Regions from separate parts of the Dietzia sp. NPDC055340 genome, predicted to be linked through region 3. Evidence: predicted binding sites of a transcription regulator. Region 3 holds the regulator's gene; each other region holds the start of a gene.
The links. The regulator LexA, encoded in region 3, represses DNA repair genes until DNA is damaged. The targets are predictions, from matches to a motif close to CGAACANNTGTTCG.

Region 1 (3,452 bases), on a different contig from region 3:
GCCGTAACCTCCTAGGCCATGAACGGACAGGAACTCCAGCGTCGGGCGGCGGAGCGGGCACGCGAGCTACCCGCCTCCACGTTGGAGTTCCCGTTCGGGTCCGAATACGAGGTGTACAAGGTCGCCGGGAAGATCTTCCTGTTCCTGGTTGACCACCGCGGTGAACCGATCGTCACCCTCAAGGCGCTACCGTCGGACAGCATGGCGCTGCGCGAGGCCCACGCCGACATCACGCCCGGTTATCACATGAACAAGCGGCATTGGATCTCGCTGCGTCCGGGCGGGTCCCTGACAGCCGACGAGGTGTCCGAACTCGTGACCGAGTCCTACCGACTGGTCGTGGCGGCTCTACCCCGGGCGAAGCAGCCGGTTGAGCCGCACGCCTTCGGCCGGGGCCAGCGCTAGACGCGACTCGGGAACACCCGATCGCGTCACGTTTTCTGACCGAGCCCGCCCCGCGGCGCCCCTAGCTACCGGGCAGCTGGGAGGAGATCGAGTCGAACGAGAGCTGCCCCGTCGTGCCGCCGGACCCCTGGTTCGCCGCGGTCCCCACGGCGTCGACCGCCGAATCGGTGGGCACCACCTCCGCCAGGAGGCTGCCGACGTACGGCACTCCGCTGATCATGGTCTCCACGGACCCCTGGTGGTCACCGTTCATGAAGTGGTCGATCGACTCGCCGATCGCCGGCCCGACCATACAGACGGGCTGGACGCTTCCCGGCACGCCGACTCCCGCGAGGCCGGCGACGCTACCGGCGTTGCAGACCGCGGTGGCGACGGAGCCGACCGGCCCGGTGGCGTAGCCCGGCAGCGATCCGGTCACCGATCCCGGGAGAACCTCACCCATCGAGCCCAGGTAGTCGTCTGGGACATCCGAAGAGAGCTGGGCGTGTGCTGGCGCGCTGGACAGCGCGAGTAGGCCCGCTGCTATGGCTCCTACAACCGCGGTGGATCTGAACATGGTCGACCTCCAGGTGGAACATTCTGTGCGACCCAAGGTGTGGACCGCACCTGACCTGGACCAACCCTAATCAGACCCCGTCACAATGAACAGTGTTTTACTGTTTTGAGATAGCCGGACGGCCGCCGGGCCAAACGGGCCCGGCGGCTGCCGATACGACTTTCGTTGAGTCAGTTCTGCGGTGACAGCGAGGTCTCCGCGAGGGACCCGAGACGGTCACCCACGATCTCCTCTACCTGCTCGGTCACCGAGGAGGTGTCCACGTGCTTCGTGACCGAGGTGCCGACGACCGGGACGCCCCCGATCACCGCGTCGACCGATCCCTGGGTGTCGCCACCCATGAGGGCATCTCCCGACTTCGCCAACGGGTTGACGACCGAGCAGATACCACTGATCGGGATCGGCAGCGGCACGCCGGCCAGCCCGGCGGCAGCGGTCGCGGCGGATCCGACGTTGCACGTGAGAGTGGCCGTGGAACCGAGGACGCCGGTCGCGTAGCCGGGAAGCGAGCCGGTCACCGACGCCGGAGCCATCTCACCGACCGAGCCCAGGTAGTCACCGTCCATGTCGGACGAGCCCATCAGTGATCCCAGCGACCCCGATTCCAACCCGGAATCGGACCCGGACACCGATCCGGTCGCCGACCCGATCAACTCGGAGCTCTGTGCACCCGCGGTTCCCGCCGAGGCGACGAGCAGCGCGGCGGCGAGTGCGCCGACATAAGCGGTGGTCTTGGACATGGACTGGGACATGGACTGCCTCCGTTGTGGGAATTCGGGACGTCCGCCCCGGCTCGCAAAATATTAGGCCCACCACATATACCTCAGCACCAGCTGACCGTTACCCATACAGCCGAACTCAGCCCCCACACGGACTCCAAATAACCATTGCACAGCACGAGCGAGGGGCGTAGACTAGAACACACATTCGACGTAGGTGCGAAGCGGGATGGGATGGAGGTGGGGGCTGATGGAGAGGGATGACGACGACAAGGCGGGCCCGCCGACTTCGCCCACCGGTCCGGCCGCATCTGCCGCTGCGGCGGCGATCTCGGTTGCCGCCGATGCTGCGCGTGCGGGGTGGGAGGCCGAGAACCGTGCGGCGGCGCACCGACTGTCGGCAGCGCACCAGTTGATGACCGAATGCCTGGACTACCCGGGCTGCGGTACCGACCCCGACGATCCCCGGCCCGGATACTCGATCCTCGATGCCGCCGATGTCGCGATCACCCACCTGGTGCGGGTGCTGGCGATCTCCACCTACAAAGCCGGGACGATGATCTCCTTCGCCGCCGACCTGCACCTTCGCTACCCGGCGATCCTCACCGCGATGACCCAGGGACGACTAGATGAGGCCACAGCCAAAGCCCTGGCCGGGCAGATGGAATTCGTCGACCCCGCACTGCTGCACCAGATCCAACAGGACGTGGTCGATGACTACCTGGCCGCCATCGAAGCCGGCAGACGACCCGGCATGAAAGCCATCCGCAACCGGGCCGACGAGATCATCTCCACACGCGATCCGAACGCGGTCCGGGCCCGCAAAAAAGACGCCGGCCGCGACCGCGGCGCCAGCATCAGCCCCGGCCGCGACGGCATGTCCACCCTCCACGCCCTCCTGCACGCCGACGAGGCCGCCGTCCTGGCCGAAGCACTCGAACAGAAAGTCGCCGCCGACCGCGCCACCGAAGAAGACACCGCAGCCACTGCCAGCGAGCCCGCCACCGGCCCCTCCACCGCTAGCGGACCCGACACCGGCGCCGACACCGACACCGACACCAGCCCCGGGGCTGCAGATGCGCCCTACAGCCTGGCCCAACGCCGCGCCGATGCCCTGATGTCCCTGATCTGCGGCGACACCACCACACCCGCCGACACCACCAACCCCGCAGCGCCCGGCACCTCGCGCGGCTCCGGCACGCCGGACACGTCGGGCTCGGGCACACCGGACGGACCGGCTTCCGGTGGGGTGATGCTGCGGCCCAAGATCACCGTCATCGCCCCCACCGGCGCGAATGCCAGCCGCTGGGCAGACCACACCCGGGTGGAGTTCGCCCGCACCGGCGAAGCCGCCCTGCAGTCCCTGCTGGACATGCTCGCCTGCAGCGACGGCGCCAGCCTGCACCGAATCGATCCCACCCTCGGCGCCGCGGACGACCGAGACGCTGCGCTGCGGTACCGGCCCTCCGCAGCCCTGGCCAAGCAGATCCGCCTCCGGGATGGCACCTGCCGCCACCCCGGATGCACCGTCCCGGCCGAAGCCTGTGATCTGGACCATGTCGTGCCGTTCAACCACGCCGACCCCACCCAAGGTGGACAGACAGTCGAATCGAACATGGCCTGCCTGTGCCGCCGGCATCACCGGTTCAAAACCTTCAACGACTGGCACTACCAACTCGACCCCGACGGCACCCTGATCATCACCACCGACCAAGGCCACACCATGGTCACCCACCCCGACGGGCCCCTGGCCGACTATCGGCGCGAGCAGG
Region 2 (3,452 bases), on a different contig from region 3:
GTACGGCCCTCCGCGATGAGCTGCGCGACGAGGTCGCGGGCGGCGTCGGCGATCTCGTGTCGGCCGCCGTAGCCGATCGCCACGTTGACCTTGCAGCCCGGCCGTCCGACGCTCGCCTTCTCGGCGGCGCGCAACCGCGCGGCGATCTTCTCCGGGAGCACCTCGAGGCGGCCGACGATCCGGACCTCCCAGTTGCGGTCGGGCCCGGTGATCTCGTCGACGACATCGGCGATGACCTGGAGCAGTTCCTCGAGCTCGGCGGCGTCGCGGCCCAGGTTCTCGGTGCTGAGAAGGTAGATCGTGGCCACGTCCACGCCGAGCTCGTCGCACCAGCCGAGCAACTCCGCGATCTTGGTGGCACCGGCGCGATAGCCATGACTCACATCGGTGAATCCGGCCTCGCGTGCCCAGCGCCGGTTTCCGTCCGCCATCACGGCGATGTGGCGGGGCAGCCTCGACTCGTCCAGCGAGGCGCGCAGGCGCGACTCGTAGAACGTGTACAGGGGTGAGGAGGCGTCCACGCGGGACAGAGTACCGCGCGGTGCCCCCTCGACCGAGCGCCGCCTCGACCACCATCGGATCATCCGCGGCGACCCTTTCGCACCGCTTCGGCGAGTGTGCGCAGGCTGTCGGCAGTGGTGTCCCAGCCGATGCAGGCGTCGGTGACGGACTGGCCGTACACCAACTCGGCGGCCTCCACCGACTGGGCCCCGGGCTCGATGAAGCTCTCCACCATGAGACCGGAGATGCCGTGCTCGCCACCGGCGATCCGATCGGCGAGCTCGCCGACGACCTCGGCCTGGCGCACATGGGACTTGCCGGAGTTGGCGTGGCTCGCATCGACCATGACCAGACCCGGGAGCCCGACCTTCGCGACCGATGCCACGGCGGCGGCCACCGACTCGGCGTCGTGATTCGGGCCACCGGTGCCGCCGCGCAGGATCACGTGACAGTCGTTGTTGCCGGCGGTCTCGACCACGGACGCGCGCCCCTCCGCGTCGGTGCCGAAGAACACGTGCCGCGACGCCGACGACCGGCAGCCGTCCACTGCGACCTGCACCTCACCGTCGGTGCCGTTCTTGAAGCCGACCGGCATGGACAGCCCCGACACGAGCTGGCGGTGCACCTGGCTCTCGGTCGTGCGTGCGCCGATCGCGCCCCAGGAGACGGCGTCCGCGATGTACTGCGGGCTGGTCGGCTCGAGGAACTCGGTGCCGACGGGAAGTCCCAGGTCGAGCACGTCGAGCAACAGCTTGCGCGCGGTACGCAGGCCACGCGGGATGTCGTAGCTGCCGTCCAGCGCCGGGTCGTTGATGAGACCCTTCCAGCCGACGGTGGTGCGCGGCTTCTCGAAGTAGACGCGCATGACGATCAGCAGGTCCTCGGCGAGCTCCTCACTCAGGGCGGCGAGGCGCCTGGCGTAGTCGAGCGCGGCCTCGGTGTCATGAACCGAGCAGGGGCCAACCACCACGAGCAGGCGGTCATCGCGGCCGGCCAGCACATCGGCCACATCGCCGCGGCTGCGCTCGACGAGCGCCTCGCGGGCCGCACCCAGCGGCATCTCACCGAGGATCTCGGTGGGGGTCGGCAGCGGCGAGTACGACAGGACCCGTCGGTCAGCGGTCTGGGTGGGATTCTCGGCGGTGATGGTCACGGCGGTGCGCTCCTGGTATCTCGGTGGTGGCGGGCCGGGTGCCGTGATCTGACGATGCCCTCGTCGACACCCGGGCCGCCTGTCTGAAATGGCGGGAGGCGGCGACCATGCTGGTCACCGCCTCTGGGCTCCGGGTGTCGACGTCCCTTCTAGAGGACGCGTGCGCTCGCGGCGCGGGCTCCACCCGGAGCCCACATAAAGCGCCAATAGGCGCGAGCGTTCGACATGCGGGCCACCATAACAGAACCTCCCATCGGGGCGGCGGCGGGGCGGCCGCGCCCCGGCGGACATCACAGGGGCCAGAGAACAGTGGCTCGAACACTTGATCTAACTATTCCTCCCCCGTAGACTAGTTCATACGTTCGATGTCGCGGTTCGACCGACGAGGAGGCGGTGAGCATGGCCATGACGAGGCCTGGGTCCACCGGCCCGCTCCGCGCGGTCCTGGACCCCGTCGACGAGCTCGATCCCGATGCGGTGAGCGACGCCGCCCGACACGCCACGAAGGCACAGAACCTCGCCGGGGCCACGCGCCTGGAGGCCGCTTTCCGCCTTGTCGAGGCCTTCCGCAGAACCGACGAAGCCGAGAAGACCGCGGCACGTCCGGCGTTCGCCCGACTGGAACCCGCCGACCGCGCCAGGAACGAGTTGTCCGCCGCAATGTGCCTGACCAGCTGGCACGCTGCCCGGCTCGTTTCCGCCGGCATACAGCTCCACACTCGCCTTCGACTTCTCCGCGACTCCGTCTCCCACGGCCTGTTCCCCGAGCAGCTCGCCATCGACACCGCATGCCGACTGGCCGAAGTGCCCGACCGGATCGTGCGTTCCGTGGAATCCGACGTAGTCCGCATGCTGGGCCGGGCACTCGACGGCGGCAGCAGACCCAGCCGCACCGCCCTGGATGCGATTGTCGATGCGGCGGTGACCAAACATGACCCAGGATCTCGCGAAGACGCGGTCGCCGCCGCTTATGAACAGCGCAAAGTCCGTTTCCGCCCGGGGCCCAACGGCATGACCACCATGTGGGCGAATCTGCCCGCAGCTGATGCCGAGAAGCTCCGCCGTCGGATCGACTCGGCCGCCCAGGCCGCACTGGATGCCCTCCACCCGCGTACCCGGGACCAGCTTCGAGCGGACGCGCTGTGCGCGCTCGGCGACCCCACCACGAATGATGTGTGTGACCCGCTCGGCGACGAGACGACCGGCAGCCCGTGGGCCACCGACTCGCCGGTCCGCATCTGCGTCATCGACGGTCGTGCGCAGGGCCTACCCAACCAGGTCGAGTTCGTCCGAGGCGCGTACGCCAGCTTCGACTGGCTGTGCGAGCAGCTGCTAGCGGGCGGCGACTCGAAGGTGCGCTTCGAGGTGGTCGACCCCGCCCCCGGCGCGCTCGACTCTCCCGACGCGGGCCTGAAGTATGTCATCAGTGCGGCGCTCGCCGAGCGCATCCGTCTTCGTGACGGCACCTGCCGGCACCCGGGTTGCACTGTCGATGCGAAAGACTGCGACGTCGACCATATTCTGGCGTTCGACCAGTTGAACCCCGCCCTAGGCGGCCCGACAGCCGAGTGGAACCTGCTCTGCCTGTGCCGCAAGCACCATCGCGAGAAGACATTCGGTCACAACGCCTACCGACCGGGCCCACTCGGCGAGCTGATCATCATCACAGGCTCCGGACACGAGTACCGAACGCTCCCCGGTGGCCCACTCGCCCGCGCCCGCGACCAGATACTCGAACACCAATGGCGAGAACACGTCGCACACCTCATCGCCGAGGACAACCACGTCACCAATCCCC
Region 3 (3,452 bases):
CGAACTGAACTGCTTGTATACGGAGGCGAACCTCAGATACGCGACTTCGTCCAAGTCCTGCAGCGGCCCCAGGATGGCGAGTCCGATCTCGTGCGCAGGGACCTCGGAGGCGCCTCGTGCGCGGACCGCGTCCTCGACCTGCTGCGCGAGCCTGCGGAGTGCGGCTTCCTCCACAGACCTCCCCTGGCATGCACGGCGCACGCCTCTGACCACTTTGTCGCGGCTGAAGGACTCGGTCACTCCATTGCGTTTGAGGACCGTCAGCAGAGGCGTCTCGAGAGTGGTGAACCTGTGCCCGCATTCCGAACACTCGCGACGGCGTCTGATCGCCTGCCCCTCGTCGACGGACCGGGAATCGATCACCCGGGAGTCCTCGTTGTGGCACGTCGGGCAGTACATTCCCGTTCCGCCCTTCATTGACCGGATCTCACGCCCTCAGGTGAACTGCTCACCGGGACGGAGACGGACCATGTGCCGTCTCTACTCCAGTCTAAGAGGCCGACCACCCGATCACGCGTAGGCGGGCCCGCCGAGGAAGGCCAGCGCCAGGAGCATCGCGATCCCGAAAAGGACTCCACAGACGACCAGCGCCCACGTCGGCACGTCATCCACCACTCCCACTGGCGCCGTCGCCGGCGCCTGCACGTTGCACGCGCGCACAGACCCCGCCGATCGGACCACGATCCGACGACCGGGCACGACCGGGGCAGCAGAAGTCGAACGACCGCTCGCCGGCGATCGGTCGAATGCCACACCCCGGCGCTGCACTGACTTGCGTGCCGATACCGGCCGCGCGCGATCCGTGCTCACAGCCCCACCGGCACGTCGGCCCTTCGAACGGACCACCGGCCGGGTGCGTGAGGCGCCGGACGGCAGAGCCGACGCCGGCCGCCCGCCCCGGCCCCCCGAGTCCCGGACCGGGACGACGCCGTGTTCCCCTGCGCAGACCTCGGTCCAGCTCCGCGTGAGGTGCGCGTGCGACTGAAGCTCCTGAACGGACATGGCCACTCCCTACTCGACAGACTGTGCGACACGGAATCGCACGCTTGTGTGTGTTGCCCGAAACACCTGTTCGAACTCGAACACTGCCTAGAGTTGTATCACGCGACTCCGACAGAGTCACCACCCGAGCGCGAATTTCTTCGAACAGGTGTGTGGCGCTTCGTTCCCGGCCCGTCTAGGGTGTAGACAAAGAGAGACGTCGAACATCCATTCGCCGAAGGGACATCGCGATGCCGAAACCGGACTTCGAGGCGCTCACGCCTCGTCAGAAGAGCGTGCTGCTACATATCCACGACACGGTGAAAGACCGTGGATATCCGCCCAGCATCCGGGAGATCGGCGATGCGGTGGGACTGCAGTCCACCTCCTCCGTCGCGCATCAGCTCCGGACCCTCGAGAAGAAGGGCTTTCTGACCCGGGATCCCCACAAGCCGCGGGCGGTCGACGTGCATGGCGTCCCGGGCCAGAAGTCGCGGGGTCGGCGCGCACCCACCCCGCCTCAGGGGCGCCCGTCCGGGGCAACGGAAGCGGTCTATGTTCCCGTGCTGGGGCGCATCGCCGCCGGGGGGCCGATTCTGGCTGAACAGGCGGTCGACGAAGTGTTCCCGCTACCTGCGGACCTGGTGGGGTCGGGGGAGTTGTTCATGCTCAAGGTGGTCGGCGAGTCGATGATCGACGCCGCGATCTGTGACGGCGACTATGTGGTGGTCCGTCAGCAGAACGTGGCCGACAACGGCGAGATCGTGGCCGCGATGATCGACGGGGAGGCCACGGTCAAGACCTTCCGTAAGGACGAGACGGGCGTCTGGCTACTTCCCCATAATCCCGCGTTCAGCCCCATTCCCGGCGAGCATGCGACGGTGCTCGGCAAGGTTGTCACGGTCTTCCGCAAGATGTGACGTTCACGAGAAGTCCCCAGTCCGGCCCGCGCCGCCTGCTCCCGGAACCCGGGCTCAGGCGGCGCCGCCGTGTGTGCCGTCGGCCAGGAACTCGGACACCTCGCCGGCCACCGACTGGGGCAGCCGCACCGTGATCCTCGTGCCCTCCTGCGTGTGCGCCTCAGCGAGAACCGCGCCCTCCGCGTGCACCCGGGAGATCACCTCACCCCGCCGGTAGGGCACGAGTAGCGTGACCTCAGTGTCACCGGAGGCAATGATGTCCATGATCGCCTCGAGGAGCTCGTCCATCCCCTCCCCCGTCGCGGCGGACACGAACACGCCGTCCGGAACCGCGTGATGCAGCTCGGTCAGCACCAACGGGTCTGCCGCATCGATCTTGTTGATCACGACCAACTCACGGGGCCGCTCGGCGCCCTGCTCCTCGACGACGTCGTTGATCACCCTGCGCACCGCTTCGATCTGGTGCAGCGGCATCGGATCCGAGCCATCGACCACGTGCAGGAGCAGTTCCGAATCGACGACCTCTTCCAGAGTCGATCGGAATGCCTCAACGAGTTGCGTGGGAAGGTGTCGGACGAAGCCCACGGTGTCGGTGAACACGACCGTTCGCCCGTCCGGGAGATCTGCACGCCGGGTCGTGGGGTCCAGGGTGGCGAACAGCGCGTTCTGAACGAGCACCCCGGCTCCGGTGATCCGGTTCAGGAGACTCGATTTACCGGCGTTCGTGTACCCGGCGATCGCGATCGACGGCACCGGGGTGGCACGACGGCGGTGACGCTTGGTGTCGCGAGCCTGCTTCATACCCTTGATCTCGCGTCGCAGCTTCGCCATCCGCTCACGGATCCGGCGGCGGTCGGTTTCGATCTTGGTCTCGCCGGGACCGCGCAGGCCCACCCCACCGTTGCTGCCGGCGCGGCCGCCTGCCTGCCGGGAGAGCGACTCGCCCCAACCCCGCAGCCTGGGAAGCATGTACTCCATCTGGGCCAGCGAGACCTGCGCCTTGCCTTCGCGGCTCGTGGCGTGCTGGGCGAAGATATCCAGGATCAGTGCGGTCCGGTCGATGACCTTGACGTTCACGGCTTTCTCCAGCGAGATCAGCTGGCCCGGGGTCAGCTCACCGTCACAGATTACCGTATCCGCGCCGGTGGCGGCGATCACATCCTTGAGCACGCTCACCTTGCCGGACCCGATGTACGTCGACGCATCGGGCTTGTCCCGGCGCTGGATCAGCGCGTCGCACACCTCGGACCCGGCGGTCTCCGCGAGTTGGGCGAGCTCGGCCATCGCCGCGTCGGCCTGGGCGGACGAGCCCTCGGTCCACACCCCGACGAGCACGACCCGCTCCAGTCGGAGTTGCCGGTACTCGGCATCGTTGACGTCCTGGAGCTCTGTGGACAGACCCGCGACCCGGCGCAGCGAGGAGCGTTCCTCGAGCTGCAGTTCGCCGATGGAGGGGTCGAGATTACGTAGTGGGCGGTCCGCCGCCCCGGATTCGTTAGTCATTCCCGGCCATCATCTCATACCAAGCCCGGTCATGCCGCCGGGCGCCGA
Region 4 (3,452 bases), on a different contig from region 3:
CGAGAGGTAGGGACTGGTGGTCAGGGCCATGACGGCACCTTTCGCTGGGTAGGGGTCAGGGGGCGTCGTGTGGCGTCTCCTCCACAGGGACGCTAATCCGCGGAGCTGTCGTCGGCAACGGTTATGCAGCCTCGGTTTCGCGGCTCAGAATGGTGGCTCGTCGTCCGGCATCACCGGCATCACCGGCGTCACCGGCGTCACCTGCCTCGACCGGTCCGCCAGGCGCTGTTCAGCCCGTTCGCGGCGGATCCGACGGTCCGCCCGACGCCGGTCCGCGAGGTGCGGACGGCGCCTGCGCCCGTCATCCGCGCCCCGCCCGCCGGTGCGCCCGGATTCGGCGGCGGCCATCTGGCGCCGGCTGCTGTCGGGATGCCGCGGGGCGGAGAGGTGCGCCAGGGATCCGGTCGGGCCCGTAATGACGCGGGTGCCACGGTCGGGCTCGGGGTGGTTGGGCCCGTGGAGCCACACGTACGACCCGTCGACGTCGCGGTAATACGCCCACACGCCGTCGGTCTTGAGCCGGTGATGGGTCCGGCACAGGCAGCCCAGATCGTCACTCGTCGTGCGACCGCCCCGGGCCGGATCGTCGTGGTCGAACGGGATGATGTGGTCCAGGTCCGCATGCTCGGCCAGGGTCTGGCATCCGGGGAACACGCAGGTCCCGTCCCTTCCGCGACAGAACCGGGCCAGCGCCTCCGACGGGCGGTACCGGCCTGCGGAGTCGCTGTGCGGGTCGGCGAGGTGCGCGAGCTCGTCGAGCCTGCGCCGGGCGCTGCGGTCCAGCTGATCCGCCGTGTGCCGGGTGATCGGTCCGTACCCGTAGAGACTGAGCCCGCGATTGTCGGCGCTGCCGTCGTCGTACGCGTGGATCACGACTCGTCTCGCGGCGTCCTGCGCGGCGGGGTCGGCGGGATGTTCGCCGTCGGGATCGGGCAGGCAGGTCCAGCCGCGGCTCATCGCGAGCAGTCCGGCGGCGCGGAGTTGCCCGGCAGTGCGCGGATCATCCGGATCGGCGCTGCGCACGAGGCCTTCCAGGCGCTGGAAGATCTCGATCGCGTCCTCCGCTTTGAGCGTGGCGCTGAGCATCCCGCGGTCGTTCCCGAGCGGGACCATCTCCACGTCCACCCCGCGTCGCGCCTGTTCAGCGCGGGCATCCGCGCCTACCGGGTCGTATTTGTTGATGGTCTTGGTCAGCATCTTCCGCAGCGGTCCGAGCCGGGGTGGGTGGGTGCGCCGCCGGGTGGGGGCGAGCCCCTCGCAGATCCGGCGGTCGATCTCGGGCATCATCTCGTCGGCGACGAGCGCGGTCTCCTCGGCGATGGTGTGCGCCGCGAGCAACCCGATCCACCCGGTCAGCAACAGGGCCGCCGTCCGCGGCAGCCGGTCGATGAGTTCCACGGCGGTGGAGATGAGCCGCGCCGCCCCGTGCCGCGACATCGACATGGACGCCCCGATCATGGTGGCCGCCGTCTCCCACGGGTCGCGGACTTCATCCCGTTCGCGCGCCGTCCGGACGCAGTCATAGGCGTAGAGCAGGGTGCCGCCCTCGGCCGCGTTGACCAGTCGTCTGGCGAGGTAGCCGCGGCGCTGCCCGGGGTCCCACCTGGCGTAGGCCTCGGGGACCAGCACATCGGCCGCCGGGCCGGTCGTGGTGGTGAAGCCGGGCGGGGTCTCGAAGTGCCCGCCGGGCAGCGGGCCGGGGAACGGGGAATCGGTGCGGGAGGAGGTCTGGGTAGCGGTCATGGATCGACAGTATGTTCGAGGTACGACACGGTTGCGATGGTGTCGTCGTCGCCCCCGGTGTGGCCACGCGCGCTCGGTCCCCCTGACCTGTGGTGCCCTGAACATGTCGAGCAGGGCACCGCAGGTCAGGGCGGTGCGGCGACGTGGCGCGGGCGGGCTCCGCTGGCGCGGTCGGCGGGCGGTGGTTGGTGCGCGGTGGTTGGCGCGCGGCGCGGGACGATCGTCAGCAGCGGAGCCGCTCGAAATGGCCTCTGACCTGCGGTGCCCTGCAGGCATCGCGCAGGGCACCGCAGGTGGGCGGTGGGGCCTGGGTGGGAGGCCGGGGCGGGGATGACGACGAGGACCGCCCACCCGGGAATGTCGGACCGGCCGGATAGGTTGTCCTCGTCAGACCACGGCCGCAAGGGACGTGCAGTGGCCGAAAACAGGGGCGCATTTACGCGCGGAAGGGAATGGATGTCGCGATGAGTCAGCACACCGGGAATGCCGAGACCAGGGAATTCCAGGCGGAGACCCGACAGTTGCTGGATCTGATGATCCACTCGATCTATTCCAATCCGGACACGTTCCTGCGCGAGGTCATCTCCAACTCGTCCGACGCGCTGGACAAGCTGCGGTTGGCGGCGCTGCAGGACTCGACGCTGGGCGTGGACACGTCCGATCTGCACATCGAGCTCATCCCGGACGAGCAGGCCCGCAGCCTCGTGATCAGGGACAACGGCATCGGTATGTCCCGTGAGGAGGTCGTGGACCTCATCGGCACGCTCGCCAAGTCGGGTACCGGGCAGATGCGTGAGGCGCTGTCGGCCGCGCGGGCGGCGCAGGAATCGGGCGAGATCTCGGAGCAGGCCACCGCCGACCTGATCGGTCAGTTCGGCATCGGCTTCTACTCGACGTTCATGGTCGCGGACTCGGTCACGCTCGTCACCCGCAAGGCCGGGGAGTCGGCTGGCACGCGCTGGGTCTCCAGTGGCGAGGACACGTACACGATCGAGGAGGACGCGGACGCGCCCCAGGGCACGTCGGTGATCCTGCAGCTCAAGCCTGCCGGTGGGGACGCCGCGCTGCCTGATTACGCCGACGAGAACACGCTGCGGCGTGTCGTCCGGACGTACTCCGACTTCATCGCGTGGCCGATCCGGATGGAGGTGGAGCGTCCCGCGCCGGAGCCGGAGGGCGATACGGGGGACCACGACGAGGCCAACGATCCCTCGGCCGAGAACTCCATCACCGAGACCGTCACGCTGAACTCGCAGAAGGCGCTCTGGACGCGCCCCAAGTCCGAGGTCTCGGACGAGGAGTACGCGGAGTTCTACCGCCATATCTCGCACGCGTGGGACGAGCCGCTCGAGACCATTACGCTCAAGGCGGAGGGCACGTTCGAGTACCAGGCGCTGCTGTTCCTTCCCTCGCAGGTGCCGTTCGATCTGTTCTCGCCGGACGTCAAGCGGGGTGTGCAGCTCTACGTGCGTCGGGTGTTCATCATGGACGACTGTGAGGAGCTGGTTCCGCCGTTCCTGCGCTTCGTCAAGGGCATCGTCGACGCCCAGGATCTCTCGCTGAACGTCTCCCGCGAGATCCTGCAGCAGGACCGCCAGATCCGCGCGATCCGCAAGCGGCTGGTCAAGCGGGTGCTGCAGGCGATCGAGCAGGTCAAGCGGGATCGTCCCGAGGAGTTCCGGAGCTTCTGGGCGAACTTCGGCGCGGTC

Region 1: the regulator LexA is predicted to act here: its motif matches at 1,878-1,891, upstream of ACWIFB_RS01360 (DUF222 domain-containing protein).
Region 2: the regulator LexA is predicted to act here: its motif matches at 1,970-1,983, upstream of ACWIFB_RS05340 (DUF222 domain-containing protein).
Region 4: the regulator LexA is predicted to act here: its motif matches at 1,748-1,761, upstream of ACWIFB_RS02440 (DUF222 domain-containing protein).

Annotation. Positions count from the first base shown of each region.
Region 1 covers NZ_JBSHML010000002.1:37,370-40,821, forward strand. The annotation lists gene ACWIFB_RS01340 (GNAT family N-acetyltransferase) at 1-15, shown strand, start outside; gene ACWIFB_RS01345 (MmcQ/YjbR family DNA-binding protein) at 19-405, shown strand; gene ACWIFB_RS01350 (hypothetical protein) at 467-961, opposite strand; gene ACWIFB_RS01355 (hypothetical protein) at 1,132-1,713, opposite strand; gene ACWIFB_RS01360 (DUF222 domain-containing protein) at 1,931-3,452, shown strand, end outside.
Region 2 covers NZ_JBSHML010000005.1:174,052-177,503, forward strand. The annotation lists gene ACWIFB_RS05330 (isoprenyl transferase) at 1-521, opposite strand, end outside; gene ACWIFB_RS05335 (3-deoxy-7-phosphoheptulonate synthase) at 581-1,654, opposite strand; gene ACWIFB_RS05340 (DUF222 domain-containing protein) at 2,054-3,452, shown strand, end outside.
Region 3 covers NZ_JBSHML010000023.1:3,292-6,743, reverse strand. The annotation lists gene nrdR (transcriptional regulator NrdR) at 1-399, opposite strand, end outside; gene lexA (transcriptional repressor LexA) at 1,233-1,901, shown strand; gene hflX (GTPase HflX) at 1,956-3,404, opposite strand.
Region 4 covers NZ_JBSHML010000003.1:32,189-35,640, reverse strand. The annotation lists gene ACWIFB_RS02445 (VOC family protein) at 1-30, opposite strand, end outside; gene ACWIFB_RS02440 (DUF222 domain-containing protein) at 145-1,743, opposite strand; gene htpG (molecular chaperone HtpG) at 2,208-3,452, shown strand, end outside.